2 regions of the Bradyrhizobium sp. P5_C12 genome follow, and region 1 is predicted to be linked to the other one. Evidence: riboswitches for the same ligand, from Rfam matches in the RefSeq annotation. Region 1 holds a riboswitch; the other holds the start of a gene.
What was found. A riboswitch is a leader RNA that binds a small molecule or an ion and turns the genes downstream of it on or off. The one in region 1 is predicted to bind S-adenosylmethionine.
Positions count from the first base shown of each region.

Region 2: another riboswitch for S-adenosylmethionine. It lies ahead of metX (homoserine O-acetyltransferase MetX); the one in region 1 lies ahead of ACXJMY_RS12345 (O-succinylhomoserine sulfhydrylase).

Region 1 covers NZ_JBFULU010000010.1:158,010-161,415, reverse strand. The annotation lists gene ACXJMY_RS12355 (hypothetical protein) at 1-354, opposite strand, end outside; gene ACXJMY_RS12350 (2'-deoxycytidine 5'-triphosphate deaminase) at 652-1,758, opposite strand; SAM riboswitch at 1,868-1,947, shown strand; gene ACXJMY_RS12345 (O-succinylhomoserine sulfhydrylase) at 2,022-3,218, shown strand; gene ACXJMY_RS12340 (SGNH/GDSL hydrolase family protein) at 3,367-3,406, opposite strand, start outside.
Region 2 covers NZ_JBFULU010000001.1:59,777-63,182, reverse strand. The annotation lists gene metW (methionine biosynthesis protein MetW) at 15-677, opposite strand; gene metX (homoserine O-acetyltransferase MetX) at 680-1,882, opposite strand; SAM riboswitch at 1,976-2,055, opposite strand; gene ACXJMY_RS00305 (chorismate mutase) at 2,283-3,131, shown strand; gene hisC (histidinol-phosphate transaminase) at 3,162-3,406, shown strand, end outside.

The sequences.
Region 1 (3,406 bases):
CGCGGTGCCCTTCCAGATCCAGCGCGGCGGCGGATAGCGGATCCAGGCCTTGGCGTCGCTCTCGTACATGTATTCGACATGCACGCCGCCGATCCAGTTCGAGAGATAGTGATATTGCGCGGCGGCGACCGCCGGCGGCAGATGGCGCAATCCGAGCTTCTCGAGCCCGGGCAGGAAGCGTTCCTGCTGCTGGCGGCGGAACACGCGGAACACGAACTCGGCGGCATCAGCCGTGCCGCGCCGCGTGACGACGGTGAGGATGAGGCCGGTGAAATAAGCGTGATAGAGATCGGCGACCGCGCGCCAGCGTGTCCATTGGGCTTGCTGCTGCGCGGTATCCGCTGCGGCGCTCATCGTTCGCTCCCGGCTTGTTGTTTTGCAGGAGTGTGTCATCGCCGATGAAGCGGCGCAACCGGACACACACTCGCTGTCATCGCCCGCCTTGTGCGCAATTGCGCACTGGGGCGGGCGATCCAGTATTCCAGAGACGGTCGTGATTGAATCGATGGGCCGCGGCGTACTGGCTTCCCCGCCTTCGCGGAGCATGACACCGGTGAAAATTTGCTTGCATCGGAGCCCGCATGAGCGAAGCGATATGCGGGAGCACTGTTCCCGGATGTCGCTGCGCTCATCCGGGCTTACGGAATATTGCTACACCCGGAAATGCTTGGAGAGCTTCAACCCCTGCGCCTGGTAGTTGGAGCCGATGCGCTGGCCGTACATGGCGTCGGGGCGTGCCAGCATCTTTTCGTAGACGAGGCGGCCGACGATCTGGCCGTGCTCGAGGATGAAGGGCACTTCGCGCGAGCGCACCTCCAGCACGGCGCGGGAGCCCTGCCCGCCGGCGCCGGCATAGCCGAAGCCGGGATCGAAGAAGCCGGCATAATGCACGCGGAATTCGCCGACCAGCGGATCGAACGGCACCATCTCCGCGGCGAAATCGGGCGGCACCTGCACGGCTTCCTTGGAGGCGAGGATATAGAACTCGCCGGGATCGAGGATCAGGCTGCCGTCGGGGCGCGCAGACATCGGCTCCCAGAAATCCTCGACCGAATAGCCTGCGCGGCGATCGACGTCGACCACACCGGTGTGGCGCTTGGCGCGGTAGCCGACGAAGCCGTTGGCTTTCTCGCCGGAGAGATCGACGGAGACGGCGACGCCGCCCGAGAGATCGGCATCGTCGATGTCGACGAGGCGCTCAGCGGCATGCAGCGCGTCGAGCTCGTCGGCGTTGAGGATGGCGTCACCGGTGCGGAAGCGCACTTGGGAGAGGCGCGAGCCCTCGCGCACCAGCACCGGAAACGTCTTCGGGCTGATCTCGGCGTAGAGCGGACCGTGATAGCCGGCGCCGATCATGTCGAAGCGGCGGGTGCCGTCGGCGATCACGCGGGTGAAGACGTCGAGCCGGCCGGTGGAGCTCTTCGGGTTCGCCGCCGCCACGATCTCCGGCGGCAGCGCCAGGCTTTCGAGCAGCGGCACGATGTAGACGCAGTTGGTCTCAAGCACGGCGCCGTCGGCGAGGCTGAACTCGTGCAGCTTCAACTCGTCGATGCGCTCGGCGACGGTGGCGCCGGGACCGGGCAGGAAGCTTGCGCGCACGCGATAGGCGATGTCGCCGAGGCGAAGGTCGAGGCTCGCCGGCTGGATCTGGCTTTCGACGAAATCGTAGGCGGGCAGGATGAGGCCTGCTTCCGCCATCGCCGCGATCATGCGGTCGGGCAGGATACCATTGGCGTCGGCTGCGACCGTGAACGTCAAACGGGGGTCCTCGTCAGGGGGCAAATGTATCCGGACATGCGGAAAATACAGTCTTTTACGGCTATCCGATGGACGCCTTGACGAAAAGGGCATTGCGGAATATGAGCATGACTTATCCCGTGGTGATTTGAGCCGGCCGGCTTGCAGCCACGTTAAATAAGTCGCTAAACAGGCCGGGGACCTCTGTGATCCCGGCCAGTGGAAATATCCAGGCCGGTTTTTTTTGTGACCATTTTCCAGAATGGTCACGTTGGAGAGGTCATATGTCGAAGTCCCCGGCGTCCGCCGCACACTACCGTCCCGAAACCCGGCTGGTCCATTCCGGCACCCTGCGCTCGCAATTTGGCGAGACGTCGGAGGCGCTGTTCCTGACCCAGGGCTATGTCTACAACAGCGCCGAGGAGTGCGAGGCGCGGTTCAAGGGCGAGGATCCCGGCTTCATCTATTCGCGCTACTCGAACCCGACGATCTCGATGTTCGAGCGCCGCATGATCGAGCTCGAAGGCGCCGAAGCGGCCCGCTCGGCCGCGACTGGCATGGCCGCAGTGACGACCGCGATCCTGGCGCCGCTGAAGTCCGGCGATCACGTGGTCGCCTCGCGCGCGCTGTTCGGCTCGTGTCTCTACGTCATTCAGGATCTGTTGCCGCGCTACGGCATCGAGACCACGCTGGTCGACGGCTCCGATCTCGACCAGTGGCAGCGCGCCTTGAGGCCGAACACCAAGACGTTCTTCCTGGAGAGCCCGACCAATCCGACGCTCGACGTGCTCGACATCCCCGGCATCGCCGAGATCGCGCACAGCGGCGGCGCGCGGCTCGTCGTCGACAACGTGTTCGCGACGCCGATCTGGCAGAGCCCGCTCGCGCTCGGGGCCGACGTCGTGGTCTATTCCGCGACCAAGCACATCGACGGCCAGGGCCGTTGTCTCGGCGGCATCATCCTGTCCTCGGAAGCCTTCATCGCCGAGCACCTGCATAATTTCATGCGCCAGACCGGCCCGTCGATCTCGCCGTTCAACGCCTGGGTCCTGCTCAAGGGCCTGGAGACGCTGGGCGTGCGCGTGCGCGCGCAGACCGAGACGGCGGGGCGCGTCGCCGAGGTGCTGGCGAGCCATCCGAAGATTTCACGGCTGATCTATCCCGGCCGCGCCGATCATCCGCAGGCGGCGCTGGTGAAGAAGCAGATGCGCGGCGGCTCGACGCTGGTCGGCTTCGAGGTCAAGGGCGGCAAGCAGGCGGCATTCCGCGTGCTCAACGAGCTCAAGCTTGCGAAGATCTCGAACAATCTCGGCGACGCCAAGAGCCTGGTGACGCATCCGGCCACCACCACGCATCAGCGCCTGAAGCCGGAAGACCGCGCCGCGCTCGGGATCAGCGAGGGCTTTATTCGCTTCTCGGCGGGGCTCGAGCATCCGGATGATCTGATCGAGGATCTGACGGCGGCGCTGGAGAAGGCGTGAGGCGAGCCAAGCACTCGCACTCGTAGGGTGGGTTAGCCCTGCAGATGCGCGAAGCGCATCTGCTCGGCGTAACCCACCAACTTCGTTCCGCAATCGTTGATGCATGGTGGGTTACGGCTTCGCCTAACCCACCCTACGGCACCGATGCCTACATCGGCCGGTACGTCCGCACATCCCCGGGCACGTTC
Region 2 (3,406 bases), on a different contig from region 1:
TGACGCCTACGGCGTCACTTCCCCTGCCCGCGCGTGAGCAAGAACACCCCCTGCTCGCCGAACAGATTCCACACCCACCAGGGCAGCCGCAGCCGGAGCGGACGGCCGTAGAGGTCGAGCGCCTCGGCGCGCTCCATCTTGACGTGGATGGCGTCGCAGAGCTCGACGAAATCCTTGATGGTGCAGAAATGGATGTTGGCGGTGTCGTACCAGCTTGCCGGCAGATTCTCGGTGCGCGGCATGTGGCCGCCGACCAGGAGCTGAAGCCGCATCTTCCAGAAGCCGAAATTCGGGAACGACACGATGGCGCGGCGGCCGATGCGCAAGAGGTTCTCCAGCACGACCTTGGGCTGGCGCGTCGCCTGCAGCGTCTGCGACAGGATCACATAGTCGAAAGCGTCGTCCGGATAGTTGATCAGGTCGGTGTCGGCGTCGCCCTGCACCACCGCGAGCCCCTTGGCGACGCAGCGGTTGACGCCTTCGCGCGACAGCTCGATGCCGCGCCCGTCGATGCCGCGGGTCTCCAGGAGCTGAAGCAGGTCGCCGTCGCCGCAGCCGACGTCGAGCACTTTCGAGCCGGGCTTGACCATCCCGGCGACCAGCAGATGGTCGGCGCGAAACTGGCCGGACTGTCCGGCCGCGACGCCACCCAGCGGCAGCACTTCTTGCACCGACATCGCTAGCCGTCCTTGCCGCTGAGTCCGCGCGCCTTGCCGGCCGATTGCAGGAAGGCGCGGGAGATGTCGAAGAATTCGGGGACGTCGAGCAGGAAGGCGTCGTGGCCGCGATCGGTCTCGATCTCGGCGAACGACACCCGTGCGCTGGACGCATTCAGCGCATGCACCAGCGCGCGCGATTCCGAGGTCGGAAACAGCCAGTCGCTGGTGAAGGAGACCACGCAGAAGCGGGTCTGGATGCCGGCGAACGCCTTTGCCAGCACGCCGCCATGGTCGCCGGCGATGTCGAAGTAATCCATCGCGCGGGTCAGATAGAGATAGGAGTTGGCATCGAAGCGCTCGACGAAGGACGAGCCCTGGTAGCGCAGATAGCTCTCGACCTGGAAATCGGCGTCGAACGAGAAGGTCGGCAGCTCGCGGTCCTGCATGCGCCGGCCGAACTTGCGGTGCAGCGCCGCGTCCGAGAGATAGGTGATGTGCGCCGCCATCCGCGCCACCGCGAGGCCGCGATGCGGATGGATGCCGTGATCGGCGTAGCCGCCATTGTGCCAGTCGGGATCGGCCATCACGGCCTGACGGCCGAGCTCGTGGAAGGCGATATTCTGCGCCGAGTGTCGCGTCGAGCAGGCGATCGCCAGCGCGGAGTACACGCGCTCAGGATAGGCCGCAGTCCATTGCAGCACCTGCATGCCGCCCATCGAACCGCCGACCACCGCGAACAGGGTGTCGATGCCGAGCCGGTCGATCAACATCGCCTGCGCGCGCACCATGTCGGGGATGGTGATGACCGGGAAATCCAGCCCCCACGCCTTGCCGGTCGCGGGATTGATCGAGGCCGGCCCGGTCGAGCCCATGCAGCCGCCGATGACGTTGGCGCAGATGATGAAGTACTGGCTCGGATCGAGCGGGCGGCCCGTACCGACCAATGTTTCCCACCAGCCGGGCTTGCCGGTGACGGGGTGGACATTGGCGACGTGCTGATCGCCGGTCAGCGCATGGCAGATCAGGATCGCATTGGACCGCGCGGCGTTGAGCTCGCCATAGGTCTGGTAGGCGATCTGGAACGGAGAGAGGTCGATGCCGCAATCGAGCCGCAGCGGCTGATCGGCGCCGAAATGCGCGACCGGCGAGCTCGGATAATCCACCTCATGCGACCGGTCGTCGGCACTGATCGCGGGACTGGGAATCGCTTTGACGCCAACCATCTCTGACCATCGTCCTCGTTTGCGATCGGACTTCAGATCGCCACTGACATCAGGCCATGAAAAACCCGGCCTGAACGATAGGTTCGGCCGGGATCGAAAGCGTCCCCGGCCTGTTTAGCGAGTTTTTTAACGTGGCTGCAAGCCGGCCGGCTCAAATGACCACGGAACAGGCAAATCCTACCGGCTTGGGCTGTTTTCGTCAAGCCGCGGTCCGGATTGGCCAAATTCGTCTCCGCGGCGTCAGCCGGACAGGCCCCAATTTCTCTTTGCATTTCTCTTTGCTTTCGCCGTCCATCCTGCCTAATCAGAACCTCGATCGCAGCGGATGCGGCCTTGGTGATCCTCTTGCTGATCCCCTTGCCGATCCGCCCCGAAACGCCGCTCAACAGCTCTGTCAGATATGTCCCAACGTCCGCCCGCGCCACCATCGTTGCAGGAATTGCGCAAGGAGATCGATGCGATCGACGAGGGGATGCATCGCCTCCTGATGCAGCGCGGCGACATCATCGACCGTCTGATCCAGGTGAAGCAGACCCAGGAGGTCGGCTCCGCGTTCCGCCCGGCACGCGAGGCCGCCATGATGCGCGACCTCGTCCAGCGCCATCGCGGCATCCTGCCGCTCGACACGGTGGAGAGCATCTGGCGCGTCATCATCTCGACGTTCACCTACGTCCAGGCGCCGTTTTCCGTGCATGCCGACATCGCGGTGAGCGAGCCCGCGATGCGCGATTCCGCGCGCTTCCATTTCGGCTTCACCGTGCCTTACGTCGCGCATTTCAGCGCGCAGGCCGCGGTCGAGGCGGTGGCGAAATCCAAGGGCGACCTGGCGCTGGTCTCGGCGACCTCGAGCCGCACGCCGTGGTGGCTGTCGCTGGAAGCGGCCGGCATGCCGAAGATCATCGCCCGGCTGCCCTTCGTCGAGCGCGCCGACCATCCGGCCGCGCTCCCCGTATTCGTGGTCTCGCGGGTCGCCGACAGCGCCATGGTGACGGAGGTCGAGACCTTCAGCGTCCGCGTCTCCGGGTGGAACGCCGACGTTGCGCGGGCGCTGTCGCCGCTCGCCGAGATCGTGGCGGTGCCCGATACCGCCTTCGACGGCGCGGCGCTGCTGATCTCGGTCACGAGCGCGACCAGTATCGACAAAATCAAGGCTGCCCTGATCGAAGCGGGGGCCTCGGTGCGCTCCACGGCCCTCGTCGGCAGCCACGCAACGCGCTATACGGTGCCCCCGACCGGGTCGAAATCGTAAGTCACGCGCCCTGCCAATCCGGAGTTGAAGATGTCCCGCCCCGTGCCGAATCCCGGCATTCTCGATATTGCGCCCTACACGCCCGGCAAGAGCCCGGTCGCTGAGCCGGGCCGCAAGGTGTTCAAGCTCTCGGCCAACGAGACGCCGTTCGGACCCTCGCCCAAGGCGATCGAGGCCTTCAAGCACGTGGCCGATCATCTGGAAGATTACCCGGAAGGCACCTCGCGCGTGCTGCGCGAAGCGATCGGCCGCACCTTCGGGCTCGACCCCAACCG